DNA from 2 places in the Pelotomaculum sp. PtaB.Bin117 genome. Region 2 is predicted to be linked to the other one. Evidence: a T-box and tRNA genes for the amino acid it is inferred to sense, from the RefSeq annotation. Region 2 holds a T-box; the other holds one or more tRNA genes.

Region 1 (21,346 bases), on a different contig from region 2:
GCTTTCGCTAACCTTTTTAAAAATCTCCATATTGGCACCTCCTCATTATTAATGGTATAAACACGTAATTCTAGACAACTCCCTTATTTTCCTTCTTTTTCTATTGCGGGTACAATTTATTTCTTCATACGATTTAATAAAAACAGGTTTAACTATGCATGATAATGATCAAGCTCACGATTGACCGCCGCATCGGCCAGCCTATTCTCTTCTCTGGGCACATGGTGCAGGGTTACTTTGAGATTCGGATTTTTCGCAAGATTTTCCCATACCCGTCCGGCTATCTCAAAGAGGTCAGGAGTTTTAATCTTGTACTGATGATTAAACTGGCGCACCACTAATTCACTGTCCGACCGTACTTCAGCCTCAATTTTTCCATGCCTCCGGGCCAAATGGATCAGCGCCGCAACCGCCCCTTCCAAGGCGCTCCACTCAGCATAATTATTGGTTAACTTAGTCCCCAGGAACTTGCTTTTTGTGGCAAGCACCTGACCCGCCTCATCAGTAATAACCATCGCGGCAGCCGCATTCCCCGGATTACCGCGGCTGCCGCCATCAATATTCACAAATAATTTCAAAAAGATTCACCCCTGACTTTACTGGTATCTGCCACCGGTTTTTACCGGTCGTGGTGATCCCTTGAAGAATACTACAAATTCACTTGCAAAGCAAGTTTACAGCTATACGTTATGATAGCTGCAAATATTACGGCGGATAGGGCAGACGTATCCAGAACATGAACTTTACATTAACTGAATAATTTTTTAAACAATTATTAACAGAAAGTATTTACTTTCAATGGTATCATCTGGTATAATATCAATGTAATAATTTGTCGAAAAAAGGGGAGGCATGTAGCAATGAAAGCAACGGGATTGGTCAGGAAAATAGACGACCTCGGCAGAGTGGTCATTCCTGCTGAAATTAGGCGCATTATGGGCATTGACGAGAAAAACCCGATTGAGATTTACACTGAATTCGACAAGATAATCTTAAGGAAGTACGAGCCAACCTGTACTTTCTGCGGCACCACTGCTGAAGTTCAGAGTTATCAGGGTAAAATTGTCTGCCGGAAATGCGTTGAAGAAGTATTTGATAATATTAAAGCGGTGTAACGCCGGAAAGTATATTTCCAGTGCTTCGCAGCTTTTTTTTTCCCACTATTTTTAAGTGGGGTTTTTTATTCCTGAATTACCAGCCACGTGATAATTATTAGAATAAACAAGGCTATTAACTGGACAAAATTATTAGGCAACCTTCCTATACCCATGGCAAAAAAAACAAATACCCCCAAAAATAATATTTCACAGAAACCGCCTAATTGTACAAAAGACATTTAAATAACCACTCTCCCCCCAAATTTATAAAACAATTTATGTATTAGAAAACAAGTATGTTACATCCTATAATCTGTTATGTTTATTCCTTTTTCATATCATACAGCCATGTATTTTTTGAATATAGAATTCTTTATAGTCTACAATGTGATGGAGTTTCTGAATTAAAATATCAATTTCATCAAAGTCATTATATAGCCCAAAGCTAATCCTGACCATACCCGGACGGCTGAGAAGATGGCTTTGAGGACGGCTGAGGGAGCGATGCCCTCTTATACATGATTCTTTTTCTTCCTGGATCTTCAATAGCTTCCGCACATATGGCTGGGCGCAAAAACACCCGCTGCGGACTGAGATACCGGTTTCCCCGGCCAGAATGTCAGCCAGCAAAGCATGATGGATCCCGTCCAGATTGAAGGAAACGATTCCTATGCGGGGTTTATCGGGATTCGTGTCACAATAAAGCTGCAGGCCGGGAATCTTTTTAAGGTTACTTATAGTGTAATTCCATAAGTCTAATTCATAATTACTAATGTTTTGCATACCGATCATACTCAATGTTTTTACAGCCGCTTGCAGACTGAGCGCTCCCATCATATTTGGCGTCCCTGCTTCTTCTTTATGGGGCGGGTCATCCCATAACACGTCAGTGTGGGTAACAGTCCGCACAGTGCCGCCTCCGGCATATTCAGGGGCGCCGTTCATAAAAGTTTCCTTAGGGCCTATCAGTACTCCCGTCCCAAACGGCGCATACATTTTATGTCCTGAAAATGCAAGATAATCAATATGACCGGGAGAATTGACAGGCTGCATGTCTATTTGAGCATGAGGTACAAGCTGAGCTCCATCAACAAGTATTTTTGCATTATATTTATGGGTTATTTCAGCTATTTCGTAAATCGGATTGACATATCCGGTGACATTGGAAGCTCCGGTAACCGCTACTAATTTTACAGCGTTCTTATATTTATTCAATTTACAGACTAAGTCATCAAGGCATAGCCTTCCATCATCGTCTATTTCTATATAATCAACATGATGCTTGTTTCTCCAGGGAAGATCATTAGAGTGGTGTTCCATTTCTGTGGACAAAACCACGCTTTTCTCATTATCGCAATAAAGCCGGTGAGATAATTTATTTATTGCTTCCGTAGTATTCTTCAAGAAAATCACAGTATCATAATTAAGGTCTGCCTTAACAAAGTTTGCGATTGTTAATCTTGAATTTTCATACAATTCAGTTGAAAGCCGGGATTTATATCCTGCGCCGCGATGAACGGAGGAATACATAGGGGCAAACTGGATAATTTCCTGCAAAGCGCAGACAAACGGCGGTGTGGTGGCTGCATTATCCAAATTAATAGAAGTAATCCAGCTGCCGTTAAGAAGTGGAACTTTAATATTAACTCCAACAACCAGTTCCCGGTAAACAGATCGGGGCATGAAAATACCTCCAGATTATTTTTTCAAAATTATAACCACCGACTCATTTAGGACCGGTGGTTATAGAGATATACTTCAAGAATCACTCCATCTCTTTTATAATATATGCGGTGGCTGAATAATTTGTTAATATGGATGGTCACATACCGTGGATATTTTTATGAAATAATATGGATATATTAGATTAAAAAGTAACTGCCGGCTTTACTCTCTTTGGGACCTTGCTCGACGGTGAGCAGAGTATCGAAGACACAGCCTCCTTGCGGGGAGGCTGTTATCACTTTATTTTCTTAACTGGGCTCTGTTTCATCGAATGAAAGATTGGTGACCCTGGTAAAATTGCCTTTTTTTATCTCTTCTTTACTGGCTTCTTTTTCCAATAAACCTTTAGATCCTGGCGCCATTGTTGGCACCTTTTTCTTTCGGTTTGCTTTCTTCATTTTGTTTCACCCCCTTTAACTACATCTATCTTACCCGTATAAGGATGTTAAACACCCTTAAATATTATTTAGCAATTTCTTCAAGTTCTTTAGCTGAACCAACCATTTGTTTCTTTATAATTCACAATAATTCACACATTCAGCACCTGTTTCATATAGTGTAAAAAACAAAACTAAGGAGGTTCTTTTTAATGTCCGATGTTATCGCTGAAGGCGCAGGTTTTGGTAATTTCGGGTTTATCATCTTCTTAATCTTTATCCTGATTGTCTTTGGTATTGGCATTTGTGGTGGCGGCTGCATTTAAAACGTTGCAATTCAAATAGCAAGCTTAAACCAACAATTAAACTCCATATACCCAAGTGGAGAAAGACAAAAGGGCAGGCTTACACACCTGTCCTTTCAGTTTAAAATGGATCTCCCGAACAGAAGGCAGATAGCCTTTTGTCCTGGAAATTTTTTGTATAGCATCATGGATTCGGCGTTCACGATTATCTATGCGCAAACTTCCTCACCGCTATTTAACAGCCTCATAAACTTGTGTTTGGCAAGCCAAGCACCATACTCAACCGACGGTGATGGCAACCCGCTCCTATAGCGGCATTTACTCTATTTTAAATAATATTGGGGTGCGTTAATTGAATTATTTTTATGGAATTCTGTTGGTAATGCTGGGATTTTTAATTTTAGCCCCTTATATTTTCAAAATCAAAATACCGATCTTTGTTGCCTCAACTTCTATAATCGTTGTTTTTTTAGGAGTCACATTATTTACTCATGGCCCCGGTTTAGAATCCGATAATGATATTGTTTTTAGCAGTAAAACCGTTCAAGTTACAAATCCAGCTAAAAAATATAATTTAACTTTTAGTGGAGGCACAATTGATTTATCAAATGTAATACCTCGGCACAAAGGTGAAAAGATAATAATTAACAATGTCTTTTCATGTGGAACCATTAAAATAAAACCAGAAACACCAGCTACGATTAAAATTAGTTCCGCATTTGCAGTAGCCAAAACACCAGATAAATCATCAGTTTATTTCGGAAGTTATAATTACAAAACAAAAAGTTTTATTGAGAACGCAAATTACTTTGACATTGAAGTAAAAACCATATTCGGCACCCTAAACATTGACGATATGATTAAAACAAAGACTGTGCAGTAAATTACGTCGTCTCCGATTTGACAACGGCAGATTACTGGTTACGGAAACGACGTCTCAACAAAAAGATTGTACAAGCAAGCCTCCCCCCGGCTACCCGTCATTCATACCTGCGGCGTTTCACTGGCCTGCTTTTTTGGTAAAACCAAAGCCGCCCTGCCGGACGGCCAATTTATTAAACCTGGCTTATTACAGTCTTACTTAAGCGTTAAAGCGCTGCTTTATTTCTTCAGCAATTATTTCAATATCAACGTTTTCATTGTCGGAGTATATATTTTTACATTCTACCCTATACTCGGGAATTGTTTCTGCCGCTTCCTTTACCCTGAATAAAGGAGACAGCGCTGTATATTCAATTACATCTTTAGAAATTTTATATTCAGCCCTCATGATTATGGTTTTTGCAAACAGCTTAAGCAAATCTTCATTGTTATCGCCGCGAATTAAATCCCTCGGAATTTTAAACTTACCAACCCTATTTATTAGATCACTCACAAATAAAACCTCATCTACTCTTATTATCTATTCATTCTGGCATATTTTCTGGTACGAATCAATGAGCCCATTAACTGCTGAAGTAACGATTAAAAGCGTTTTGTTTAGTCAAGTAAATATTAGTTGGGAGCGCACCTGTCTTTTGGTTTTGCTCGGTTCTGTTAGGCATGGATAAGTCTCATTTTAAAATGTTTGGCACACTTTTGACTTCTAATAGCTAATGGCAAGGACTTCCAACCTCGGAACCCTTGCCATTGCTGTATAATTTGGAGCTGATGGTGGGATTTGAACCCACGACCTGCGCATTACGAGTGCGCTGCTCTACCCCTGAGCCACATCAGCAAATTAGTTCTTTCTCAGTTAATAACTAGTGTATCTAATATTTTATCTGAACAAGTGGTTAAAGTCAACTTTACTCAAATCTCACTTTACTCAAATCACAAGTTTATCCAAATTCCTTTCTTAATGAATTGACTATCTTATAATAATGAGAGCTATAAAATATGATCTGCTACGCAATTTCCCATAAATTCCATTTATAAACTTAAACATTTTATTGCTATCTGAATGTTAACTGCCAAACAGGACCAGAGTCCCGTAACAATAGTTCTTTTTTCATATTTCCTTATATTAGACAGCTTTATATAATAATATAAAAGACGCAAACTGAAAAGAGCAAACATAGTGAAAACTATGGACGCAAAACCACGGGTCTAAGGCATATTGCCATGATAGCCGGGTTACCAGTAACCCCGGTATTTCCTTTCACAAAGAAGGGTTAGCGGATGCGTTATGGAAAAATGTTTTACTTAAACGTTCTTAATATCATTTTATTAGTACTAACTTTATTAATATTAGTAAAATATTACAGTCCAATGCTTGCTGTTGGCATTGCCCTTTATTTATTGATGGGTTTTGACGATTCACGTAACAAGTTTTTCTCCCGCGCTAGTGAACAAAACCATACAGTTATAGTAACTGATTGGATAAAAAATGAAGTAAAGGCAACAATTATAAAATAAGTTAATAATATTATTAAAATGTGTTATTTTTAGGACTGAAGTCCTAAAAAATTGGGATATGCTACCCATGTGTGACAAATAAAAATAATTATAATTATTTTTAATACCTCCTTTAATATAATCACCCATCTGCGGGGTTTTACCCCACCATTCCCTTTTTTCCATAACAACAGGGAATTTTTTTTTGCTTCTAAATCGTATTTCCTTTACAGAAGCACTTAAATCTTTTTAAATATCTAAAAAAGTCAATAAAATCCATATAATAAGAAATAAATATACCCGCTTTTTCAGTTTAGAGAAATATATGCCTTCATCATAATTAAAAATTCCTTTCAAATACCATTTTAGTAGTATAAAATATTAATTGAAATTTCAAAGGCGGGTGAAAAACATTATATGGATGCTCTTGAAAGCATTTTGAAAAAAATATCTTTTTTTCAAAACTTAAACTGTCCTTTGCAAGACCTGGTTAAAAAAATGCATCTGGAACGTTTTGAAGAAAACACAGATATATTTTCTGAGGGAGATCAAGGTTCAAGCTTATACCTAATCATATCAGGAAGGGTTTTAATATATTCAAAATCGTCCACCGGGCAGGAAATGGCTATTCAAACACTTGAACCATCAGATATTTTTGGAGAAATGAGTCTGCTAGACGGCGGATATCGCTCGGCCTGCGCAAGGACATTAGAAAAATCAATAGTTTTTAGTCTGGAACGGAAAGATTTTTTGGAGTTTCTAGACAACAACCCCAAAGCGGCGGTGACCATTATTGAAACTTTAAGCAAAAGACTCCGGCAATCAAATATCCGAAATAAAATATTAATTGAAACCAACCGCAAGCTGTCTACTCAGAACAATGACCAAAAGCAGAGCGCCGGCAACACACCCGGACAGGCTACTGACGAACAACAAGAACAGCTAGCCGAAGAAAAAAAAGAATATAGCATTAAAGCAGATAGAGCCGGTATGGAAGAGAGGGAGGAAAGCGGTTTCGCAGGAGTATTGGAACAGCATTTATATGAAGTCGAGCATTCTGCGGAGGAAGATGAAAAGCCAAGAGTAAAAAAAGATACTGACCTGAGAGAAATGTTATATAATAAAAAAGTTGTTTGTCCAATTTGCAATTCAAAATTCGAATCACCGAAAGCTCTGTCAAAATACGTTCAAACTACGAAAATGGATTATGATTTCTGTCAGTACTACAAAAATATTAATCCGCTTTTTTATGAAATGATTGTATGTCCCATTTGCGGTTTCACCTTTAACGAAGAAATACTTGGCATGCGCCTGAAAAAAGAGCAGTCGGAAGAAATAAAATCGCGCCTGATGACATTCTGGCAAGAGAATAAATTAAAGGACTATAGTGGAGTTCGTACTCTGGAAGAAGCCATAGAAACTTTTCTGTTGGCTATCTACAGCCTCCAGGGCAGACCTGTTAAAAAATCCCTGATGGGTATGCTGTTTTTAAAAATTGCCTGGCTCTACAGGTTTAAACATGAAAAAGTTCAAGAGCGAAAGTATATTGAAAAAGCCTTGACTAGCCTTTCAATAGCTTTTGAAAGTGAGGATTTTTCCAATGTCAGGTCGGAAATAAATACGGCATACTTGTTGGGCGTGTTAAATATGAATTCGGGCAATTACAGAGAAGCGGCCAAATGGCTGGACCGTGTCCTGAGACACCCGTCAAAATCAATGTTTCCAATGGTAATTAACCAGACCAGGGAACTATGGTCCGATGTACGGCAAAAATTACGCGAGGGAAAAGAACAGAAAAAACTAAATGAAGACGTTTCCGAATGATACCTGTTTATTCCTTCATTACAATACCGGATAAAAAAATTGTAAATAAGGTCTGAATTGTTTCTTCCACGGATAAGTTATTTTCTATTATAAAAGCCGGGTTAACCACCGACCTGATACTGGCCATCAATGCTGTGGTGAATATTTTCGGATTTATGGGTTTAAAACAACGGTATTCATCGCTTAAGAGAAGATCATCAAATAACTGTTGGATTCGTTCTGCGCGAAACCGTTCGATTTTTTCCCAGAGATGAGGGTAATGCCTGTGCAGATCATGAAGAGCCGCCGGGGTAATTATTTGGGTTATCTGCGGAACTATTTTTATAATATTTGACATTTTTTCCACCGGGTTCTCGCAAGAATCCAACATCTGCAGTATTTTTTGTTCATAAATACTTAAAATATCATCCAGCAATGCGTCAATTATCTCTTCTTTACTATTAAAATAACGGTAAATAGTCCTTTTACTTACTCCGGCTCGCGCTGCCAACTCATCCATTGTGGCGCCGGAGAATCCTCGCTGCGCGGCCAGTTCTTTTAAGGCATGCAAGATCCTTTGCTTGTAATCCATTCCATACACCACCCGGACGCATTTTTCATGCAATTTTCTTCTTAAACTTGATAATACTCAGCGTCATCATAATCACCGAGAAAACGAGCAGTGACATAACCTGGGGAATTAAGTACGGAAAGCCGATTCCTTTTAATACGATTCCCCTGATAATCGTCAGGTAAAAGGTCAGGGGAAATATATTTCCAATGTATTGGATTATTGAGGGCATGGCCTCCCGGGGAAACATGAAACCGGACAGCATGATGCTCGGTAGGAAAACGAAGAAAGACATTTGAAAAGCCTGCATCTGGTTTCTGGCTATATTCGAAATAAAGATGCCGATTCCCAGTGACGCTGTAATAAAAAATAGTGTTAACAAATAAAGCTGCAATATACTGCCGCGTATGGGCACCCCAAATACAACTCCACCCACCAGCAGGGCGACGGTGATCTGCAGGTAGCCGAGCGCGATATATGGAATCACCTTGCCGATCATTAACTCATATGATTTTACAGGTGTGACCATGAGCTGTTCCAGGGTGCCCTTTTCACGTTCCCGGACTATCCCCATGGAGGTCATCATCACCATAGTCATGGTCACAATAATGCCAAGAATAGCGGGAACCATATAATACGCGGTGATGCCGTCAGGGTTATACCAGGGGCGCACCCTGATATCATAAGGAAGGCTTTGCACGCCTGTTTTTTGCATAATGATTTTTTGTGATTTCAAAAGCCCGATTGAGTTGGCCACGGCAATAGCAGAATTTGACACCATGCTGTCACTGGCGTCCACCAACACCTGCACCGGCGCCGTCTCACCCTTTCTCAGCTTTTCCGCGAAATCGGGCGGGAAAATAATTCCCGCCTTGGCTTTGCCGCTGTCAATCATTTTTGTTATTTCCGCATAGCCTTTTGCTGTGCCGGTAATATCAAAGTATCCCGAAGAACTGAAAGAATCCAGGAGGTCCCTGCTTTCAATGGACATGGACTGGTCGAAAACAACGGTGGATATATGCTTCACTTCGGTTTGAATGGCGTAACCAAAGAGCAGCAACTGCACCAGGGGGAGCATGAAAACCATGCCGAGGGTCAACCGGTCCCTTTTCATCTGTAAGAATTCTTTCTGCAAAATTGCCAGTATTCTGCTCATTTAAGATTCCTGCTTTCTTTGCAGCTTGGCCAGGGAGATGAACACATCCTCCAGGGAAGGGGTGATCTCCCTGGCTTTTACCCCTGTATAGCGGTCAAATACCGCGACATTTCCTTCAGAATCAAGCAGCACATGCAGCAGCGGCCCATGGATGGAGCATTCTTTCACATAAGGAAGCGACTCCAGCTCCTCAATCCGCTCCATGGCGTCAGGCAGGTCCACTTCGACCATACATCCTTCAATTACATTATTTTTCAAGTTGTCCGGCGTGTCGTTGGCAATCAGTCTTCCCCCGGAAATAAAGGCGATATTGTGGCACCTTTCCGCTTCATCCATAAAATGAGTGGTAACCATAACTGTTGTTCCTTCATTAGCGAGCTTCTGGATAATTTTAAAAAACATCCGCCTGCTGGTCGGGCTGACTCCGCTGGTAGGCTCGTCCAGAAACAATATGGACGGGCGGGATATGATCGCGCATCCAAGGGCCAGCCGTTGTTTTAATCCGCCGCTCAAATTGGCGGGCAAATCCTTCTCCCTGCCGGCCAGCCAGGCCATCTCGATCATTTCAGCAACCCTTTTTTTGCGCTCGTGATATGGGATACTGTACATTCCCGCGTAGAACACCAGGTTTTCATAAACGGTCAAGTCGTCGTACAGGCTGAATTTCTGAGACATATAGCCGATCTTTTGCTTGATTTTTTCTGATTCCCGGGCAAGGTCATATCCAAGCACGGAACCGGAGCCCGAAGTGGGCTCCAACAGCCCGCACAGCATTCTCATCGTGGTCGTCTTTCCGGAACCGTTAGGTCCTAAAAAGCCGTATATTTCACCCGGCCTGATGTTAATATTAATTCTATCGACAGCGGTAAAAGAACCAAATGTTCTGGTAAGTTCACAGGTGGTTACCACGTATTCCATTAAACCACCTCTTCTTTTGTCACGGCTACGAAGACATCCTCCATCGAGGGCGGTATATGTCTCAGGTGGTGAATGGCCACCTTCTTTTCTGCAAGCAAATTAATGATGGCGGCTTTTGCCTGTTCAACTTCATATACAGCCACATGGTACTTATCGCCGTAGAAATCGCCGTCAACCACTTCCGGGAGGTCGTTGATAAAATCCAAATCCCGCGCATCTGCCTTCAGTTCCAGGATTCCATACGGGAAACTCTTTTTCAAACTGCCGGGATCACCGGTCGACATAATTATCCCCCTGCTTATTAAAGCAACTGTTTTACAGAGTTCCGCTTCATCCATGTATGGCGTAGAAACGACAATCGTGACTCCTTCTTTATTCAGCTGGTATAGAATTTTCCAGAATTCTTTGCGCGATTCCGGGTCAACGCCGTAGGTCGGCTCATCAAGGACCAACAAAGCAGGCTTGGCCAGAAGGGCGCAGGTCAGAGCCAGTTTTTGTTTCATTCCTCCGGAGAGGTCGTCGGCAAACCGTGATTTAAAACCGGCTAAACCGGTTATTTCCAGTATTTCGTCAGCCCGCCGGCGGATTGTCTTGCTGTCGATTTTGTACAGAGCGCCAAAAAAATTGATATTTTCCGCAATCGTCAAATCACCGTAAAGGCTGAATTTTTGAGGCATATAGCCGAAACTGTCGCTGTTCCTGCTGATCCTGCCGCGGGAAGGAGTGATTAAGCCGCAAAGCATGCGCAGCAGGGTAGTTTTTCCGGCGCCGTCCGGGCCAACCAGACCGAAAATATCGCCCCGGTCAATTTTTAAAGTAACTTCATTAACTGCCGCCAGGCCGCCGAACACCTTGGTTAACGATTCTGTTTCAATTATGTTATTAATGTTCATTTTATCCATCATCGTCACCTCGCCTCATCAATGATGACATCAGCAGGCATACCGGGTTTCAATATACCATTTTCATTATTAATTTTAATTCTAACCTCGTAAACAATATTGGTGCGTTCTTTCTTAGTCTGAATTGTTTTTGGCGTATATTCTCCGCTTGTGGCAATTTCTTCAATGATTCCCCCATATTTTGCCTCACTTCCGCTCACAGTGAAAGCAACCTGCTGACCTAATTTAATTTTGGGCAGGTCATCAGTGGGCAAATAAATTTTTATCCACATATCATCGAGGTTGACAGCGGTAGCCACTGAAGCGCCGGCCTGAATAAATTCACCCTCTTCAAAATTTTTTGTTAATATGACTCCGTCAACCGGGCTGAGCACACGGGTATCTTCCAAGGCCGCTTCTGAAGCCTTCAGGATTGCATTGCTTCTCTCAAGTTCAGCCCGGGCCGCCTCAATCTGCTCCGGCCGGTTGCCGGCCTTTAACAAGCTAAGCTTTGATTCAGCCGATTCCACCTGGTTTTTAGCTTGCTGTAAAGCTGTTTCCGCGTTATCCATCTCGGATTGGGAAATGGCGCTCGCCTGAAACAAGGCCAAAGCCCTGCCGTAATCTTTATCAGCTTTGTCATAATTAGTCCGCGCGGTGTTGACAGCAATTTCAGCGTCTTTTATTTCTTGCCACCTGGCGCCTGAAGTCAAATCAGCCAATTGCGCTTCAGCTTTCAAAACGCCAAGGGCGTCTCTCTCCTTTTGCGCAATCAAGTCATTGCGGACAACTACTGCCACAAGCTGACCCTTTTGCACGGGATCGCCGGCATTAAGCGCAATATTTTGGAGGGTTCCGGATACTCTAGCGCATAATTGTACTTTGGTCGCCTCAATAGTACCGCTTGCCTGGAGGCCTTCCGGCTGCTTTTTGCCATACCTGGCGTATCCCCAATAAGCGCCGGCGCTAAGCAAAGCTACCAAAAGCCCTATGGTGATTTTCCTTCTCATGCCTTGCCCCCGTTTCACTAAAAAATCAATCAATTGGTAAAATAAATTGCTCAAAAACAGGTAAACTATCACTACTATTTTAGTTTACCCGTACTCAATATACCACTTGTCCGGCTGTCTGACAACAATAATTTATATTTAATTTAAAACGCTTACAAATCAGAAATAATTTTTGAAAAAGGTAAAAAAGTTGAACCGTTCACACTCCTCTAAGTCTCCTGAATTATTTGTTCCAATGTCACACAGAACCGCATAACCTGTTAACAAAAACACGGGGGTGCTGTTTTGACTGTTGAAGTAATCGCGATTTCAGAACCGGATGAAATGAGGGTGTTTAACACCTTCCCCCGGGTGATATACCGTGGCTTTTTCAGTGCTCCTTCTTACCCACCGCTGAAACACTTAAGCTGTGAGTTTATGGATCCTCTATTTAGCAGGGTTACAGCCCAACCATTTCTGGCGGTAAGGAACGGACACCCGGTGGGGAGGATTGCCGCAAGCATACATAAGGCTTACCCTGTCAAAAAAACCGGGTTTTTTGGTTATTTTGAATCGCTGAACGATCAGACGGTAACTGCGGCACTGGTTAAAACGGCAACGCGCTGGTTATCTGACAACGGCATGTCCCGTGTAATCGGCCCGGTGGACTTGACCCCTCATGAACGTTTAGGATTGTTGGTGGAAGGCTTCACGGGGCATCACCATCCCGGCATGCCCTATAATCCTCCTTATTACGCAAACCTTCTCACCGGGTGCGGTTTTAAAAATGAGATAAACCTTTTCGCATATTTCTACAATTTGCGAAGGCCATTGCCGGATAAATTGCTCCAGGTGGCAAATCGTGCCGCCGGCAGGATTAAAAATCTGCGCTTAAGAGAAGTGAATTTTAATGACATAGACAACGAAGGTAAAATATTTTCTCACATTCATAACGGTTCAATGAACAATGGGTGGGGTTTCGTCCCCCTTTCCGCAAGTGAGGGCTCGGCAATCTGGCGAAAACTTCATGGAGCTTGTGAACGGGGCATGGTTTTGATAGCCGAAATAAACGGAGAACCCGCGGGCATTTGTTTAGCTATTTATCCAATAATTAAACAATCCTTGCCCGCGTTATTCAGCCGGCCCAGCTTACGGCTGGCAGTCCTGGCTGTCCTGCCCGAGCACCGTTTAAAAGGGCTGGAAGCGGCACTCATCCTGGAATTTATCCGGCGGGCCCGCGGCAAAGGGATATCCACAATTGAATTATCTCAGGTTGCCGAAAACAACCTGATGATGAACCATATTATTAAGCGCCTGGGGAATAATCAAAACGAGAGGACTTATCGCGTTTATCAAGCTCAAACCGATGAATTAAGCTCAATTGATTATTAAGATTATCCCTAGTATTATTAATTCTGCCGGGTGGAAATATTTAAGTCATTATCCGAATCAATATTCGTTACAAAGGAGAATCATTATGGATTTCCCGCAAAACAGCCACAACATTGCCGGTGACCGGGCGGAGGAACGGAGGCGAATGGTGGAAAAGCAGCTTATTCCCTACGGCATTTCCAATGAAGCTGTCCTGTCGAGCATGCTTGAGGTACCACGTCACCTTTTCGTTTCTGAACAACTACAGGCCTATGCTTATGCTGATTGTGCGCTTCCCATCGATGAAGGACAAACTATCAGCCAGCCGTATATAGTCGCCTTAATGGCTGAGGCCCTGAGGCCGGACCCGGCGGATGCAGTTTTGGAAATTGGCACCGGATCCGGATACGCGGCGGCAGTATTGTCGCGCATCGTGTCCAAAGTATATACTATTGAGCGCCATAAAAACCTGGCCGGACAAGCTCAATCACGTTTTCAGACTTTAAAGTACGAGAATATAATTGTCCGCATAGGTGACGGTTCAAAAGGCTGGACCGGAAAAGCACCCTTTGACGGGATCTTGGTGGCGGCGGGAGCGCCGGTTATTCCTGAATCCCTGGGCAACCAACTGAAAGCCGGCGGTTGTCTGGTGGTTCCGGTAGGGGATAGACATCACCAGGAGTTGCTGCGTCTGGAGAAAAAACCAGACGGCAGCTTCGACCGGGAAAACTTGGGTGGAGTGCGTTTCGTTCCGCTTGTTGGTGAAGAAGGCTGGAACGGAAACAAACCTTGACAACAATATAATCAAACACAGACCTTGAGCCGTTTTACCGCCTGCTGCAGCCCGCTCAACGACAACTCGAACATGGGAAACAATTCACGAACCATATTTATGGTATGCGCACGGTAATTCATACGCTCATCCCACCCTTGTGCCGGTATCGGGTTGAGCCAAACAGCGTGTTTGAAATGCCTAACCAAACGCTCCAGCCAGACCAGCCCGGACTCGTTATTCACAGATTCCCAGTCAATAGCCCCGTTTGCCATGGTCAATTCACCCGGAGCCATGCTGGCGTCACCGACTATGATCAGCCGGTAATCCGGATCGAGGTTATGCAGCAGCACATCATATGTTTTTACGGCATTGCTCCAAACACAGGCCGGCCTTAAGTAAATATCTTGATAAACGCAGTTATGAAAATAATAAACTTTTAAATCTTTTAAGTGAGTTGAGCGCTTGACCGCGCTGAACAACTTGCTGCAAAGGTCGATGTAAGGATCCATCGACCCGCCGGAATCCATCAATAGCACTACTTTCATTTTGTTCTTGCGCGGGCGGTCCCAGACAAGCTTCAGCCTGCCGGCATTCCGGCAGGTGGCATTAACGGTGCCGTTTAAATCCAACTCGCTCTTTAGACCTTCATGACGGGTAGTCAACTGGCTGAGAATACGCAAAGCGGCCTCAAATTGTCTTACGCCAATGATTACATCGCTGCGGTATCCCCGGTAATGCCGCCCGCCCGCCACCTTAACAGCCGAGCTGCCGCCGGAAGCACCGCCAAGGCGTACTCCACCTTTGGGATTGAAACCGCTATGTCCGAGCCGCGAACCGCCGCCCGTGCCGGCCAGGCTGGAGCCGCCCAGGCGTTTCTCGTCCTGCGTTTTCAACTTTTCATCCAATGTCTGGCGCAGCTTTTTTACATCCCAATCACGGAATAGCTCCTTCTCCTCCTCCTCCAGCGATATCAACAAAGGCGGCTGTTCTTCTTCCAACCATCCCAAAGCTTGTTCAAGAACCTTTTCGGCTGTTTCGACACCTTGAAAGTAATTTTGGAACGCCATGTCGTAATTGTCAAAATGGACTTCGCTCTTCACCAGCACCGCCCGGGCCAGATAATAGAACCCTCTCAAACTGGAAAAGGCCAGCCCCTTGCTCAGCGCTTCCATCAGGGTGATCCACTCTGTTAGGGAAACCGGCACTCCGGCCCTTTTCAGTTCATAAAAAAAATTAACAAACACGGAGCATCACCACCGTAATGTTCGATTAATTTTCATCAGAACCTTGCTTTAAGACTCTTTATCGCCTGCTCCAACCCGTCCAGGGTCAGCTCAAACATGGGAAACAGTTTTCTGACTAAACTGATGGTGTATGCTCCATAATACAAACGCGGCTCCCACCACTGGACTGGAATCGGATTCAGCCACACAGCATGCGGAAAGTGCTTGGTTATCCTTTCCAGCCAAAGCAGCCCCGGCTCGTTATCCATTTCCGCCCAGTCAATAGCTCCGCCGACCATGGTCAACTCGCTGGGCGCCATGCTGGCGTCACCTACAATGATTAACCGGTATTCCGGGTCAAGATCGCGCATAAAATCGTAGGTATTGACTGCATACCGGGAAACACACGCCGGGTGGGTATAGATGTTCGCATAAATGCAGTTATGGAAATAATAAAATTTTAAATCTTTAAAATGGGTTGACCGGTTAACCGCTGAAAACAGCTGGCTGCATAGGTCAATGTAAGGATCCATTGATCCTCCCGAGTCCATCACCACAACAACTTTCATGGTGTTCTTGCGGGAGCGGTCCCAAACCAGTTCCAGCCTGCCGGCGTTCCGGCAGGTAGCGTCGATAGTGCCGTCCAGATCCAGCACGTCTTTTTCGCCCTCAGTGCGGCTGGTAAGTTGGCGAAGTTTGCGCAACGCCACTTCAAACTGCCTGACCCCGAGAGTTTCATCGCCGCGGTATCCCCGGTAGCGCCTTTCAGCAGCCACTTTAACGGCCGAGTGATTGAGCGACTCGCCGCCGATGCGCACCCCGGCCGGATGATAGCCGCCATAACCGAACGGCGAACGCCCGCCCGTGCCGATCCACTTGGAGCCTCCGTGGTGCTGTCCGTCCTGTGTTCTTAACCTTTCGTCCAGTTCGCGGCGCAATTTATCCAAATCCCACTCTTGAAAAAGCTTGCGTTCTTCCGGTGATATCATGTACGGCGGCAAAGCGTCCTTTAGCCATTCCATAGCCTGCTCCAGCACATCCACCGGCGTTTCAATACCCTTAAAGTAGTTCTGGAAAGCAATGTCGTAACTGTCGAAATGGGATTCACTTTTAACCAGCACCGCTCTGGCCAGGTGGTAAAACCCGCTCAAACTGGAAAAAGCGAGCCCCTTGCTCAAAGCTTCCATCAAAGTCATCCACTCTGTCAGGGAAACCGGCACCCCGGTTCTTTTCAGTTCATAAAAAAAGTTAACAAACAAGGGGTATCATCCCCTCCATATGGTTTGAATGCTTGGTTTTGTTTTTGAAGAGCCCTGGCCGCCCCCATGGGTGCTCAGTCTCTTCAAGATAATATCGAAGTCCTGGTTCTTCTTGATTAAAACTCCCAAAAGGGGTATTTCCTTGCGAATCTTATCCAGGCTAATCCCGCCCACGGCCAGAGCCTGCACCCAGTCAATCAGCTCACTGGTGCTCGGCTTCTTTTGCAGCCCGCTCAGGCTCCTGATCCAGTAAAACGCTTCCATCGCTTCACCAATCAACCGGTCTTCCAGGTCGGGATGATGCACTCTAACGATTTCCTTCATCATCTCCGGATCCGGGAAAGAAATGTAATGAAAAATACACCTTCTCAAAAACGCGTCCGGCAGTTCTTTCTCGGCGTTGCTGGTAATAATCACAGCCGGCCGGTGTTTTGCCGTGATTGTCACCCCGGTTTCGGGGATAAAAAAGCTCATCATGTCCAATTCCCAGAGCAAGTCGTTCGGAAATTCCAGGTCGGCCTTGTCGATCTCATCTATCAGCAGCACAACCGGTTCATCGGATTCAAACGCCTCGCCTAATTTCCCTAACCGGATATACCGGCTGATGTCGGAAACGTCGTGTTCCCCGAACTGGCTGTCATAGAGCCTTTGAACCGTATCATAGATATACAGGCCGTCCTGAGCCTTGGTTGTTGATTTAATATTCCAGATAATGAGCTGTTGACCCAATCCCTCGGATATGCTCCGGGCCAGCATGGTCTTGCCGGTGCCCGGTTCCCCTTTAATTAATAAAGGCCTGCCGAGCGCCCTGGATACGTTTACACTGTTCATTAGATCTTCAGAGGCAATATAATTCGCCGTACCTCTGAATTCTTGCAATTTTTTTTGCATATATTCCCCCCCCATAAATTTAACATACTCTTTTTCTTTTTATACTATTCTTTTACTGGCCGCAAGGCAACTAATATTACCGCGCCGCCAACAATAACAATTTATCATAAAATTATCTTAGCTATCAATATTGGTTGCCCATGTATTTAGAATTCCGCAGACGGATTTCAGAATATTCGGGCATAATAAAGATTCTCTCTTTTGCATCCTGATTATTTACGAACATTATATCGTTTTTAGATTATCATGTAAATGAATCAGATACAAGCGCTATGCGCAAATAAAAAGGCCACTTTCTTATGACTGCCGCTAGCTGTGAATACTAAACCGGCAATCATAAAAAGGGTGGCCGCTATATTATGACTAGTGTGATTTCGGTCCTACTGGTTAGCCGTTAAGAACCCTTTTGATTCTAGCGGTCGGGCGCGAAACCAAGCTCAATGTTGGCGATGATCTGCATATGCATGTTGGAGGTTCCCTCCAGGGTCTCGAACTGTTTGCAGTCGCGGAGCCATCTGCCGCAAGGATACTCATTGGAATACCCGTATGAGCCGTAGATTTTCATGGCCAGGTTGGCGGCATGCACAGATGCCAGGCAGCCTGCCAGCTTGGCGGTGGAAGTCGCCTTCTGGCTGGGTAATTTGTTGTCTTTTAACCACGCGGCGCGGTAAACGAGTTGCTTGGCCGCCTCATCTTCCAAGATCATTTCAGCAATCTGCTGCTGAACCATCTGGTGTTTGCCGATCGGCACGCCGAACTGGAAGCGGTCGTTGGCATATTGAATGCAGCCATCCAGGCACGCCCTGGAAAGAGCCGCGCCGCCAACGGCACAACCCATGCGGGTGTTGTTAAGCTGCCACATGCAAATGAAGAAGCCTTTGTTTAATCCGCCCAACAGATTTTCTTTGGGAACCACTGCATCCTCGAAAATCAGTTCCGAGGTCGGAGCAGCATACATACCGACTTTGTCTTCCATAGGAATTCTTTGAACGCCGGGGGTGTTGTTATAGTCAATAACGAAGCAGGACATCCCTTTAACACCTTTGCCTTTTTCAGTGACAGCATAGAGCAGTCCGATATCGGAAGTGTGCCCGCCGGAAATCCAAGTCTTGGTGCCGTTGATCAGCCAGTGGTCGCCCTTATCTTCGGCAAAGCACTTCATGCTGGCCACGTCGGAACCTGTGTTGGGCTCGGTGATGGCAAAGCTTCCCGCCCATGTTCCATCCAGCAGTTTGGGGATCCATTTCTGTTTTTGTTCTTCGGTGCCGTATTCATTAATGGTCATGGCCGGACCCCAGCAGTTGCCGCTGATGGAAAGTCTCCAGGATGTATGGACCTTGGCTATTTCATACAGGGCGATAACGCCTTCCATCCAGCCCATGCCGTTTCCGCCGTATTCTTCCGGAATGCTCCAGCCCAGCAGGCCCAGTTCACCCATTTTGGTTAAAATCTCTCTGCGATAGTAATGGTTCTTTTCATCCTCTTCAACGTAAGGAGCGATTTCCTTTTCCGCAAAGTTGCGGGCCATATCCTGTACCATTTTTTGTTCTTCTGTCAACCCAAAATCCATTCTATTCCCTCCTAGTATTAAATTATATTGGTGCAAATGGTGATTTCTATAGCCCATTAGCTATTCACGGGCAGAAACCACCAAAAACATCTGGATTATTTAGCTGCAAAAACAGCATAAACTACTCGCCTTTAAACTCCACTTTACGTTTCTCTAAAAAGGCGCTCATACCTTCTTTTTGGTCGGCAGTTGAGAAAATCACGCCGAAAAGGTCGGCTTCAATATTAAAGGCCTTTTCCTGATCCATATCCAGGCCCTGGTTAATAGCTTCTTTGGTAAACCTTACGCCGACCGGACCCATTGAGGCAATGCGTTTAGCCATCTTCTTGCAGACATCCATCAACTCATCGGCCGGCACAACCTTGCTGACCAGGCCAAACCTCAGCGCAGCCTGAGCATCGTAAATATCGCCGGTAAAGAGTATCTCTTTGGCGACACCGGGGTTCACCAGCCGCGCCAGGCGCTGAGTGCCGCCGAAGCCGGCCATGATACCGAGACTTACTTCCGGCTGGCCGAACTTGGCCTTCTCGGAGGCCACGCGGATGTCGCAGGCCATGCTCAGTTCGCAGCCGCCGCCAAGGGCAAAGCCGTTTACCGCGGCTATCACCGGTTTCGGCATGTTCTCAATCTGGCTGAATACTTTTTGGCCATGACGGCTGAATTCCTGTGCCTGCATGGGAGTCAGGGATAACATGTAGGCGATGTCGGCGCCCGCTACAAAAGCTTTTTCACCGGCACCGGTTAAAATAATTACCTTTACCGACTGGTTAGCGGCTAATTCAGCCATGGCTTCGCCCAACTCCGCGATGGTCTGATGATCGAGCGCGTTCAGTGCTTTGGGACGGTTGATGCTCACCACCGCAATCTCGTTATCAAAATCCACCAGAATATTATTCCACGCCATTTTTACACCCCCGTCGCGTTAGTACTGGTAAAACCCTCTGCCAGTCTTACGGCCAAGCCAGCCGGCAGCCACGTATTTGCGCAGGAGCGGGCACGGGCGGTACTTGGGATCGCCGAGGCCGCGGTATAATACTTCCATGATTGACAGGCAGGTGTCCAGGCCAATCAGGTCACCGAGAGCAAGCGGGCCCATCGGGTGGTTCGCGCCCAGCTTCATCACCTGGTCAATCGCTTCCGGCGAAGCGACGCCTTCATGGAGACAGTATATCGCTTCATTGATCATCGGTATGAGAATGCGGTTTACCGCAAAACCGGGAGCGTCGTTCACTTCCGCAGGAACCTTACCCATTTTTTCGCTGGCAGTCTTAACGAGCTCATAAGTTTCATCGGATGTTGCCAGGCCCCGGATGACTTCTACCAACTTCATCACGGGAACAGGATTCATAAAGTGCATACCAATCACTTTGTCCGGCCGTTTAGTAACAGCAGCTACTTCGGTGATGGGCAGCGAGGAGGTGTTTGTAGCAAGAATCGCTTCAGGCTTGCATACTTCATCAAGTTCCTTAAAGATCTTGCCTTTGATTTCCATATTCTCAATAGCCGCCTCAATCACCAAGTCGACGTCCTTCGCGTCCTGCAGGCTGATGGACGGGGTAATTTTTGCCATTAAGGCTGCTTTGGCCGCTTCATCAAGACGCCCTTTGCTGACATCCTTTGACAGGTTTTTGTCTATCAAACCAATGCCTTTGTTAACAAACGTGTCATTGATATCATTAAGAACCACATCATAACCGGCAGCGATCGATACCTGAGCAATGCCTGAACCCATCTGGCCGGCGCCGATAACCATAATTTTCTTAATTTCCATATGATACTCCTTCCAAACCCTCATCCATCGGATCATGGCCTTATAACAACAATGAGGGTTTAATTTCTTTCCATGGTTAATCTCAACCGGACAATTTATTTAATATTTTCCACGGTCATCGCCACGCCCTGGCCGCCGCCGATGCACATGGTGGCAAGGCCGTAACGTCCGTTCCGCTTCTTTAACTCGTAAAGCAGGGTCGTCAGGATTCGCGCACCGCTGGCGCCGATTGGGTGGCCGATGGCGATAGCGCCGCCGTTAAAATTCACCTTGTCCATCGGCAGATCC
Region 2 (10,664 bases):
ATCCCAATATAGCACTTGTTTCTCACACTGACAACCCCCGCACCGGACGATTAACTTACACCAACTCCCTACTGAACTGTATATTGCCGGAATGAAGCCGCGCCGCTGACATTTATTCGCATATAAAAAAAAGACCTATAAAATAGGTCTCCTTTATTTCGTGCTTTTCTTATCATTTTTTGAAACAAATGCATCAGCGCAGCAATCTTCTTCTATTTCCTGGCAAATATCACATTCTTCATCAGCAGGGGAAGTAACAGGATCAGGGGTTTGCCCGTGATTTTTCTTACGTGGAATCATTACCGCCTACCTCCTTGTTATTCTATTATTAGCTGCCATAATATTATATTATTAACCTCAAACAATCCACTTAATCAGTATTTAACAGAAACAGTTTTTTATGGTTAGATTTTAGAATTACTTATTCTTAACTGCCGCATTTTCTCTGAAGAAAAATGATATGGAATATAGGCCGGCGAGTCCAACCAATGTATAAATTACCCTGCTAAAGTCGGACGATGCCCTAACCGTGTCTCCCCCGAATAAAGCCGTGATCAGGTCCCATTGAAACAGCCCTACCAGCAGCCAGTTCAAAGCTCCAATGATAACAAGCACTAAAGCTGTCTTTGACAACCATTCCATTTAACACGCCTCCTGTTATTAAGATATATTTATTATGCTAAAAAATAAAAAAAGTTATTCTTTCCTTGCATAAAAATATCCAAAGAAATTAAACTTAAAGAAAAAAGTATTTTTACTTGTGTTACAAAGAAGGATGCAAGGGCGTTAGCGTCGAAGGTAATATATGGTGTCACTTATGGTGTCACTATATTTGTGAGACCGGTATTAATATAAAATACTGCGTAGATTTATGTAAAAAAATCACTTAACAGTACAAAGGTGAGATAATGATGAACGAGAGTGTCAGGCAATTATGCAAGTTTGCCGTGGTAGGATGTTTAAACACGTTTATTGATTGGGTTGTTTATTTTACGGTAATAAAAATATTCCCTATCGACAGTATCTTTTTTTATACCGCGGTAAAAGGTTTTAGTTATTTTTGCGGTATCGTCAACAGCTTTTTTCTCAACCGCTGCTGGACATTTAAAACAAGCCCGGAAGAAAACGAAAAATACAGGTTTCTCAAATTCACCGTGGTCAACGCGCTAGGTCTTGGAATAAACAGTACTTCTTTATATGTACTGCTGCATTATTACGATTCGAAGATTATAACGCTTTTTTTAGCTACCGCTATTTCGTTTGGCTTTAATTTCATCCTTAGTAAATTATGGGTTTTCCGCAAAAGCAAAATGGTGCCCAAAACAACCGGGGGTTAAGTCGTGTCAAAAGAAGATTTTACACGTGTTGGTTATCTCTATTTTCTCAATAAGATTTATATTATTTTTTTAATTTGGTTAACCCGAGATGTCTTAAACGCATTTCTCCCCGCAAACTCTGATGGACTTCATCCCAACGTTATTTTTGACTCTTTGCTTCATTGGGACGCCGGTTGGTTCTTAAGAATAGCCGGACAAGGTTATGATTTTGACAGTGCCCCTTTTTTTCCCATGCTTCCCTTTCTAATCCGCCTGCTCACTTATGTTGTTGGAAACGGAATAATAGCCGGTTTTTTAATTACCAATATTGCGCTTTTTATAGCATGTTACTTCCTTTATATTATTGCTAAAGAAGATTTTGACCAAAAGACCGCCGCAATGACAGTTTTTATAATGTTGTTCTTTCCTACCGCCATTTTTTTTACCTCCATTTATTCTGAATCCTTATTTCTGGCTTTTGCCCTGGCTTCTTTTTATTTCGCCCGGCGGGGGCGTTGGCCATGGGCAGTTCTCCTGGGCAGTTGCGCGGCACTCTCCCGGAATATTGGGATAGTCTTGTTTTTTGTCTTTTTGTACATGCAATATCATGAAAACAATAAAAGAATAATATTGAAAAAAACAATACCACTCCTATTAATACCAGCGTCACTGTCTATCTTTATGCTTGTCTTATGGAAGTATGCCGGGGATCCGCTGGCTTTTTCCCATTCATTAAACACCGAGTTTTGGGGATACCGCCACTTCGCATACCCGGGTGCGGGCCAATTTCTGAACCTGAATATTTTTTTCTCTGATAGTAATTTTTATAATCTTTTTGAATCGGGAATGGCATTTTTATTCCTTTACTTAATCATAAAAAGTTTTAAATATTTAGAGGACAAGCCACAATTGATTTTCCTGACACTGGGATTCTTAATTCCGTTTTCTTCCGTGGTAGATAACCTGCCCCTTGGTATGCCCCGTTATATACTGGTTTTGTTTCCGGGGTATATCGCCCTGGCCCGCCTGCTCTGTAAAAATGGCTTGACTCACGTATATTCGGTCATTTCCATCCTGGTTTTCTCAGCAGTAGGTATTCTTTTTGCCGCTGGGCACTGGATCAGTTAACACCCAAGAAGGATGGTTAATTACCCAAGCACATGTTATTTTACTATATGGCTGCCAGAAGTGGCAGGAAGAGATATCCTATAATGACCCCGTTCTCAAGAAGACACGGAAATGATTTTGCAAGTTATTTCCTTGCTCCCTTATGGAACGATCATCACTGGACAAGTTGTCTCATGGAGTACATGGGTAGCCACACTCCCCATAATTGCTCGTTTAACGGCTCCTAATCCTCTATAGCCCATCACAATGAAGTCGATAGAGCTTTCTTCTGCTTCCGCACAGATCTCTTTACCGGGGTCTCCGATTCTAATAACGGTGCGAACAGGAATGGAAAAACTATTTGTGATTTCGAGTGTGTGATCTAACACCTCTTTGCTTAATTCTTCTTGAAAAGAACGGATTTGTTCTTGACTAAAAAAACGCTTTATATTGGGTGTATTATAGCTGGGTTGGACATTTATTAGAATAATTTCTTTATTCTTTCCTTCTGCAAGAAAAATCGCAAAACGAACTGCTTTGTCGGAACCAGCAGATCCATCAACTGGTACTAATATTTTGATCATATACAAACACCCCTTGTTATATTGCTCTGATCCTTACTGATTGCAATGAGATAATATCATACAGTTAACTACTATTATTTATTTTATTATAATTTAATCTTAATGTAAGCGTCAAATCTCCCATGAACTGGTGTAAATGCCATGTCACGATTCATCCGGCGTATCTTTTTTCGGTTAATCAGCAGATGAAAATTCAAGGTGATGGTTCGATAACCCTGGCGGGGTGAGCCGTATGGCTCTCATCGATTCGACGCATATGGGAGCATTATAAAGTTGCTGGATACAAATTATTAATATTGAATTATTAAAGCATGCCAGTTATCATGTGGAACCCCCGGCCAACCATCCACATAGTATATATAGAATTCGTAAAGGGTTATTATTAAATCATCCAAAGTAAAGTGTGGTAACGTACATGACAACTTATCTTGACGCAGTTACGGCTTTGGGAACAGGCAGCTTACATCCGGGAGGGTTCTACCACACTCTAAATGTACTTAATCAGGTTAGTCTATCAGTTGAAGATATTGTTCTTGATATCGGGTGTGGTACAGGTCGAACCGCTTGCCATATAGCGAAAAGTTCAGGCGCATATGTTTTTGCCCTGGACAACTCTAAAGAAATGTTGGAAAAGGCCAACTACAGGGCAACGCAAGAAGGTGTGCAGGTACAGTTTGTGCATTGTGACGCTGGAGAAACACCATTCAAAAGTAAAGTTATCGACTTGATCTTAATTGAATCGGTACTAATATTTTTGCCGGCTGCTACTGTATTGCGAGAGTGTAATAGAATATTAAAGAAAGAAGGGATATTGATTTGCATTGAGATGTTCGCAAACAAATCAATACCCCGGATAGCGCGGGAACAAATTCAAGCCGCTTGCAATTTACCCCAAATACCTTCTTTTGAAGAGTGGCTGGAAGTATTTCATAATTCCGGATTTTTACCAGTTAAAGCACATCGAAATAATTTCCCGGGTTTTTTTGATAATATTAGGAACATACTGCATCCGGACCCTTACCAAGTAGTATCGCAAGGAATGAGCTCAAACCGAGAAGTCAGTAAGGTGATGTATAAATATATGCGGTTAATCCAAACACATAAAAAATATCTAGGATTTGGTACCTTTCTTATGAGAAAATCATAAGTATTGCTTGACCATAGTTAAAAAAAATGATAAACTATATTAGTAATATGTCAAATAAACTAAATATTAAAAACGTGGGGATATAGCTCAGCTGGGAGAGCGCCTGAATGGCATTCAGGAGGTCAGCGGTTCGATCCCGCTTATCTCCACCAATATTCATGCGGGATTACGGGGTTTGGTGATTAGCCAAAACCCCGTTTTGCAAATCAATTGCAAATCAGGGATTGTTCTGAACTATACTGAACACCATGGTATAAAGTTTCACTACGGGATTATTTCCGGTATTTTTTTATTTCAGTAAATTTTCTTCAAATATAAAATCGTCCAATTGCATAGCAAGATCGCGTTGCATTTCTACCGAAACGTGGCTGTAAATATATCTCCGGTTGTTTTTACCTGCTGTGTCCCAATCGTTTCAGAAATAATTTTCAGACTCCCGCCTGCTGGTTTTTTCAGAATCGTCGTCACAGTGGATATTTCTTTGTTTATTCATTTGCCTGAAGAGGATTACTTTTTAAAATATTTTCCACTTCTTCATATCCTGGTGGAAATGCATAGTTATATCGTGCGGGAAGCGCAAAAACGTAACTTGTGTTGCGACCAAGTTCGCTCGGATTGATAGGCGCTGCACCAATGTGGAATTCGTCCTGTTGAAGCATGTTCCACTGAGCAAGAGTAAATATCATAATGGGAATATCCTGTCGAGGATTTTGAGAAGTCCAATCAGGATGTCTGATGGAAATCATCGGGCCAGTTTCAATAATCTTGCCGGATTGTGGGCCTTTGAAAGCGTTACCCTCCCATTTACCAGCTACAATCGAATAACCTTTCCAACTCTCCGGCAAGGAAAAATCAAAACCATAATGGGTATTTCTATATACGATTGAGTTTGCTTCCTCGTAGACTCCGAGGGTGGCTGCGTCAATAAGCCATCGCTCCCCGGTTTTCTTTATCTTGAGTGTAATTTGCCGCTGTGCGGCAACCCCGCCGTTCACTTTTTCCGTGCTTGTTATTTCAATTATCTCGCCTTCAACTTCATACTCATATTCTGATAATTTCTTAATGGTCTCAATTTTTATGTGATCCGGCCATGGACTTGAAGTCAGCCTACCTGGAGCATTTTGAGGATCGCTTTGCCATTCTGCAAGAAGTGCGGGGGTTACAAAACCGCCGTAGTTCTCCTGGATACTCTTATTCACTATATCTTTAGGGGCTAAAAGCGAGACGGTTTGGAGTTTACTGCCGAAATCCTCAACCAGGCTCGTAACTGCCGCCTCATCACTTGCATCGGTTTGTTGCTGTGTCTCTTGGGATTGTCCTTCTTTATTCAATTGAGCATTGTTCCTTAAACTTGTGCAACCAAACAGAGAAACACTTAACAACATGGTAAGCGCAAACAAAAATGTTTTTTTCATACAATTGCCTCTTGAAAAATTCCTCCGTGAACTTCTTTCAGGCAGATTACCTTTGTATATTAGATGATAAATAATAAAAAAAGTTCCGTGGTATCAATTTTTATCGGAAGATCATTGGAATAATGTAAAATTAGCTTTTCCCGTTCCTCTTCTCCATGAAGGGGTATTTCTAAAGTCTTTGTACTGTGCAACAATTATTTATAGACCTTCAGGCCATTCATATACATAATTCCTCCTGATTTGCTTATTATAACTGTAATAAAAAACTACCGGAGGTCAGCAGGATTGAACATACTCTCAATATTACCCTCTTTTTCCAAGATAATTCCATTAACCAAATCAGAGAATAATAAACCTTTTCACGCCGGCGAAATATATTTTCTGTGGGAGGGTTTAACGGCAGGCTATGGGCTGGTTTCCGTTGCGGAAACATACTTAATGAATACAGAGGAAAGCGAAATCCATTTTCTTTTAGAATCTCTGGTAAAAGAAACTTACATGAAACGTATCAACCTATTAGAAAAAATTCTAAAAAAAGAAGGTTTCACAGTGCCAGTGCGCCCGGCCTCAAAGCTCTTACAGGGTAAACCCGGGGTTGGACAAGAAGTAAAGTTGAATGATGATGAAATAATTAACAATTTAATTGCCTGGGGACAGGTTACGTTAAATCAAGATGCCAAGGCTGTAGGAGCAATTACCAGAGAATCTGTTCGAAAGGTTTTTACTGATTTGCTTTTCGATAATATGAAGAACTATGATATGATCATGGACTTGGCAATAAATAGGCAAACGTTTATACCGGCTCCTCCCGCTACTGCAAAAGATAATAGCCTAAATATGGATGAAGTAGCCAGATTGTGGGAGGAAATTCACTTTAGGCACATCAGCGTAATCAACCTTACGGTATATTTAAGTAATACAAAAGACCAGGAATTAATTAAACTTTTAAAACGGGCATTATTTGAAGTAGCCCTGCCTCAGCTTGATCAAATTGAAACGATGCTGAAAAAAGAAGGTTTCACTGTTCCGACACGCCCTGCTGACAGATTAGAGCAAGGACCGCCCGGACAGGTAAGTAAAATCAATTTAAGTGACAATGAAATTCTTGGGGTGCTGTTAACGGCGGCACAAATCGCTATAATGTACCATGTTAGGGCTTACTCTCTAGCAATAAGGAAAGATGTGAAAAACCTATTTCGGGATTTTACATCGACTGAAGTAGAAGATTATCAGAAATTAATACAGTTAACAACTCAGCGCCATACCCTGGATAATCCCCCCGTTGTTACTTCTAGGCACGGATAAAATTTGTTATAATTTTTTATAATACTCCTCCATCTCACCGCAAGAGCGGAGATACAAATAGTGATGAAAATTTATTTTTCACGCTAACATAACTGCTGTTTTAACATTATCTTTTAAAATGTGCCACACCGTAATGGATTTTTGACGCATTTTTAACAAAATGAATACCTATCATACCAGCCAATAATAAACACTAAAACGCCCATGAATGATAATTGACAAGAAGCTTAATAAATATTTAATTTTTCATCCCTCCTGTATGTGTTAACGTTCTTTAGTCCTGATTTCTTCCAGTAATTTCCCCTCAAATTCACCGAGCAACATGGCCCCAAGATCTCCTTTAGCGCGGTGCCGCACGGCAACGCTGTCCCGCGCAATCTCTTTATCCCCGACAATCAGCATATAAGGTATCTTATGGGTTTGAGCCTCACGTATTTTATAATTCACTTTTTCATTACGTGTATCCAATTCAACTCTGATGCCAGCCTCTTCCAACCGCTTGACAACATTGCAGGCATATTCAGCGTGCCGGTCGGTGATGGCAATCACACGCGCCTGAACCGGCGCCAGCCAAGCTGGAAAAGCTCCGGCAAAGTGTTCTGTCAGGATGCCGATAAATCTTTCTATACTGCCAAAAACCACCCTATGGATCATCACGGGCTGGTGTTTTTGACCATCCTCACCCACGTAGCTCAGGTTAAATTTCTCCGGCATCTGAAAGTCCAGCTGGATAGTGCCGCACTGCCAGGTGCGGCCAAGCGAATCCTCCAGGTGAAAATCAATCTTGGGGCCGTAAAACGCTCCGTCCCCTTCATTAACTTTATATTTCAGCCCTCTGGCGTCAAGCGCGTCGCGCAGCACATCCGTGGCCATGTTCCAGACTTCGTCCGATCCCATCGCTTTTTCAGGCTTTGTGGACAACTCCACAAAATAGGTAAAACCGAATACTTTATAAAAATCATTTACCAAGTCGATAACCCCGATTATTTCTTCTTTAATCTGCTCCGGCAGCATAAAAATATGGGCATCGTCTTGAGTAAAGCACCGTACCCGCATCAAACCGTGCAGCACGCCGGAAAGCTCATGACGGTGCACCAGGCCCAATTCAGCAAGCCGGATGGGCAGTTCGCGGTAACTGTGCAGCCTGCTATTATAAATCAGGATACTGCCGGGACAATTCATCGGCTTGACCGCGTAATCACCTTCATCTATCTTCGTGAAATACATATTTTCGCGGTAATGGTCCCAGTGCCCTGAATTCTCCCATAAAGACCTATTAAGAATAATCGGTGTGCGTATTTCCTGGTAACCCCTCTTTTGATGCTCCTCACGCCAATATTTCTCCAGCTCGTTGCGCAGGATCATACCTTTGGGATGGAAAAAAGGAAAACCCGGCCCCTCATCCATGATGCTGAATAAATCCAATTCGGCTCCAAGCTTGCGGTGGTCACGCCGTTTAGCCTCCTCAATCCGGAAAAGATATTCCTCAAGCATGGATTTTTTCGGAAAAGATGTGCCGTAAATACGCTGGAGCATTTTGTTTCTCTCATTGCCCCGCCAATACGCGCCGGCCACGTTCATTAATTTTACCGATTTCAGTCTCCCGGTGGAAGGAACATGCGGGCCCGCGCATAGATCGGTAAAATCACCCTGCCTATAGAATGAGAGCACAGTATCGGGCGGCAGATCTTCAATTAATTCCGCTTTATATTTCTGCCCTTTTTCTTTAAAGAAATCAAGGGCTTGAGCCCGGGAGAGCTCAAAACGTTCAAACGGATAATCGGCCTTGATTATGGCCTCCATCTCTTTTTCTATTTTCCCCAGATCATCCGGCGTAAAATTCTCACTGGTATCAAAGTCATAATAATAGCCATCGGCGATAGCCGGCCCGATTGCGAATTTTGTACCGGGAAACAACTTTTGCACCGCTTGCGCCATAATATGCGCGGTACTGTGGCGATAAGCCCGTTTTCCCGCCTCATCTTCAAAGGAAATAAACTCAACGGAAGCATCCGTCATCATGGGCGTCGCCAAATCCATCAACTCGCCGTTCACTCTGGCGATAAGAGCCTCTTTAGCCAAGCGGGGGCTAGTGCTCTTCGCTATTTCCAAAAGAGTTGTTCCCGCCGGGTATTCTCTCTCTGCTCCATCAGGTAAAACAATCTTTACATTATTAACAGCATTCATTATCAACACTTCCCCTAAAACATATTATAACAAAATGAAAAACCCGCCTCTGACAACCGTCAGGGACGGGGTATTCCCGCTTCCACCCTGTTTAATCTTATTCACGACAGTTAACGGCTGTCTCCGGCGCGGCTTACTTGAATTTCAGCCGGCGGTTCCAAGGTGGTTTTCAACCCATAGTACCCAAAAGTGCTTGCAGCCAATGACACTTTCTCTCTGATGGCCAAGACAGGTCTACTCTTCCTTATCAACACCTGTTTCTTATATTGTTTCATTCAGTATTATTACAGCAGTATTATATTGATTTGCAGGATATTTGTCAACAAATCAAACAAACCGGAAATACCAATATTTAATTTTTCAAGGGATTACACAGTTCACAGCCCGAGCATTCACTGACCCTGCCGGCAAATACTTTTTTTATGGTTTCTATCGTTGCCGAATATCTTTTATTATATCTGCAGTGAAAAGTAATTCTTTGGGGAGCGACAGTAACAAGAGCACTTACCAATATATCCTCATAATTTATTTCGTTGTCCATCATGTCCACCAAAAATCCACCCATATAATCTCTCCTGACGGGTTGCATCTTATCGTCATAAAGCTTAAAAGCTCCATCGTTATCGATCAATACATGAATCATGCTAGCGCGAGGCTCTTGAATTTCCACAAAATATCTTAATAATTGAATAAATTCGTTGTATTCTCTTTCTAAAAGAAAGTCATCTACCGCTTTATCAGTTGCATCCTTTAATTCATTAATATACTCTTTTAGTCTAAAGCGAATAAAACCGTCAATAACAATGCTGTTGTTAAGTTTTAAGTAATCCAGCACTTTTCTAAGGATCCTGCTTTTCCGGTTCAACCGGTAAACAGATTTACGTGGTTCATTTGCTTTCTTGTTAATGTGTTGCAACGCATAAGTATATATTGTTCGCTTTTCTTCATCTCCATAATAATAATAATTTTCACAAATAATGTTCTTTAATAAAAAAGCTTCCCAATGAGACAGAATAATTTCAGATATTATGTCCGCCACATATGTTTTTATGATAATTTGCGGATCATCTTTCAGCTGATGGTAGTCCGGGAAACCGGTCAAGCAACAGGAAAAAAAAGTAAACTCGCCGTCTGACCTTTCTTCCAAATTTATCTTTAAACCATTTCTTTCAAACAGCTTCAATCCCCGGCCTAGTTTTGCCTTTAACAAATCGACATGCTGTGTGCAACCGATAGAAATAATCTGGTCAACCGTACTATCACCACCTCTTGCGTAAGTGTATGCTTGTTTAATAAATTAAATACGTAACTTCTCCAGCCGCTTTACCCTTTCGCCGACAGGTGGATGAGTGCTGAATAAACGGGTTATTGAGGCGCCTGAAAATGGATTAACAATAAAAAGATGCGACGTTGCGGGATTGGCCTGCATCGGAATTCTATGCGCCGCACTTTCCAATTTAAGCAAAGCGTCCGCCAAACCTTCCGCATTGCCTGCTATGCGTGCGCCGGTTTGGTCGGCCAGATACTCTCGCGATCGGGAAATCGCCATTTGAATAATCAAGGCCGCTATCGGCGCTAATACAGCCAACAAGAGCGCTCCAAT

The links. The T-box of region 2 lies ahead of thrS (threonine--tRNA ligase). A T-box ahead of a tRNA ligase gene usually reads a tRNA of that ligase, here a tRNA-Thr.
Region 1: it encodes a tRNA-Thr, which carries the amino acid that the T-box ahead of thrS (threonine--tRNA ligase) is inferred to sense. The anticodon was not compared.

Annotation. Positions count from the first base shown of each region.
Region 1 is NZ_MVQM01000151.1:20,417-41,762, forward strand. Features, by position in the region: gene A4E54_RS11105 (zinc-ribbon domain-containing protein) at 1-30, opposite strand, end outside; gene A4E54_RS11110 (ribonuclease HI family protein) at 153-578, opposite strand; gene A4E54_RS11115 (AbrB/MazE/SpoVT family DNA-binding domain-containing protein) at 861-1,115, shown strand; gene A4E54_RS11120 (aminotransferase class V-fold PLP-dependent enzyme) at 1,431-2,780, opposite strand; gene A4E54_RS11125 (hypothetical protein) at 3,071-3,220, opposite strand; gene A4E54_RS11130 (hypothetical protein) at 3,857-4,387, shown strand; gene A4E54_RS11135 (hypothetical protein) at 4,586-4,879, opposite strand; tRNA gene A4E54_RS11140 (tRNA-Thr) at 5,147-5,221, opposite strand; cyclic di-GMP riboswitch class I at 5,544-5,627, shown strand; gene A4E54_RS11145 (hypothetical protein) at 5,665-5,901, shown strand; gene A4E54_RS11150 (DUF2225 domain-containing protein) at 6,379-7,704, shown strand; gene A4E54_RS11155 (TetR/AcrR family transcriptional regulator) at 7,712-8,275, opposite strand; gene A4E54_RS11160 (ABC transporter permease) at 8,301-9,410, opposite strand; gene A4E54_RS11165 (ABC transporter ATP-binding protein) at 9,411-10,328, opposite strand; gene A4E54_RS11170 (ABC transporter ATP-binding protein) at 10,328-11,206, opposite strand; gene A4E54_RS11175 (HlyD family secretion protein) at 11,236-12,219, opposite strand; gene A4E54_RS11180 (GNAT family N-acetyltransferase) at 12,505-13,590, shown strand; gene A4E54_RS11185 (protein-L-isoaspartate(D-aspartate) O-methyltransferase) at 13,676-14,362, shown strand; gene A4E54_RS11190 (vWA domain-containing protein) at 14,374-15,588, opposite strand; gene A4E54_RS11195 (vWA domain-containing protein) at 15,624-16,826, opposite strand; gene A4E54_RS11200 (AAA family ATPase) at 16,833-17,717, opposite strand; gene A4E54_RS11205 (acyl-CoA dehydrogenase family protein) at 18,130-19,287, opposite strand; gene A4E54_RS11210 (enoyl-CoA hydratase-related protein) at 19,409-20,191, opposite strand; gene A4E54_RS11215 (3-hydroxybutyryl-CoA dehydrogenase) at 20,210-21,058, opposite strand; gene A4E54_RS11220 (acetyl-CoA C-acetyltransferase) at 21,154-21,346, opposite strand, start outside.
Region 2 is NZ_MVQM01000113.1:13,079-23,742, forward strand. Features, by position in the region: gene A4E54_RS07600 (hypothetical protein) at 154-300, opposite strand; gene A4E54_RS07605 (DUF378 domain-containing protein) at 418-642, opposite strand; gene A4E54_RS07610 (GtrA family protein) at 909-1,337, shown strand; gene A4E54_RS07615 (mannosyltransferase family protein) at 1,341-2,444, shown strand; gene A4E54_RS07620 (universal stress protein) at 2,585-3,007, opposite strand; gene A4E54_RS07625 (class I SAM-dependent methyltransferase) at 3,423-4,154, shown strand; tRNA gene A4E54_RS07630 (tRNA-Ala) at 4,231-4,306, shown strand; gene A4E54_RS07635 (hypothetical protein) at 4,640-5,569, opposite strand; gene A4E54_RS07640 (DUF3231 family protein) at 5,855-6,874, shown strand; gene thrS (threonine--tRNA ligase) at 7,139-9,061, opposite strand; T-box leader at 9,120-9,321, opposite strand; gene ytxC (putative sporulation protein YtxC) at 9,414-10,355, opposite strand; gene A4E54_RS07655 (zinc metalloprotease HtpX) at 10,359-10,664, opposite strand, start outside.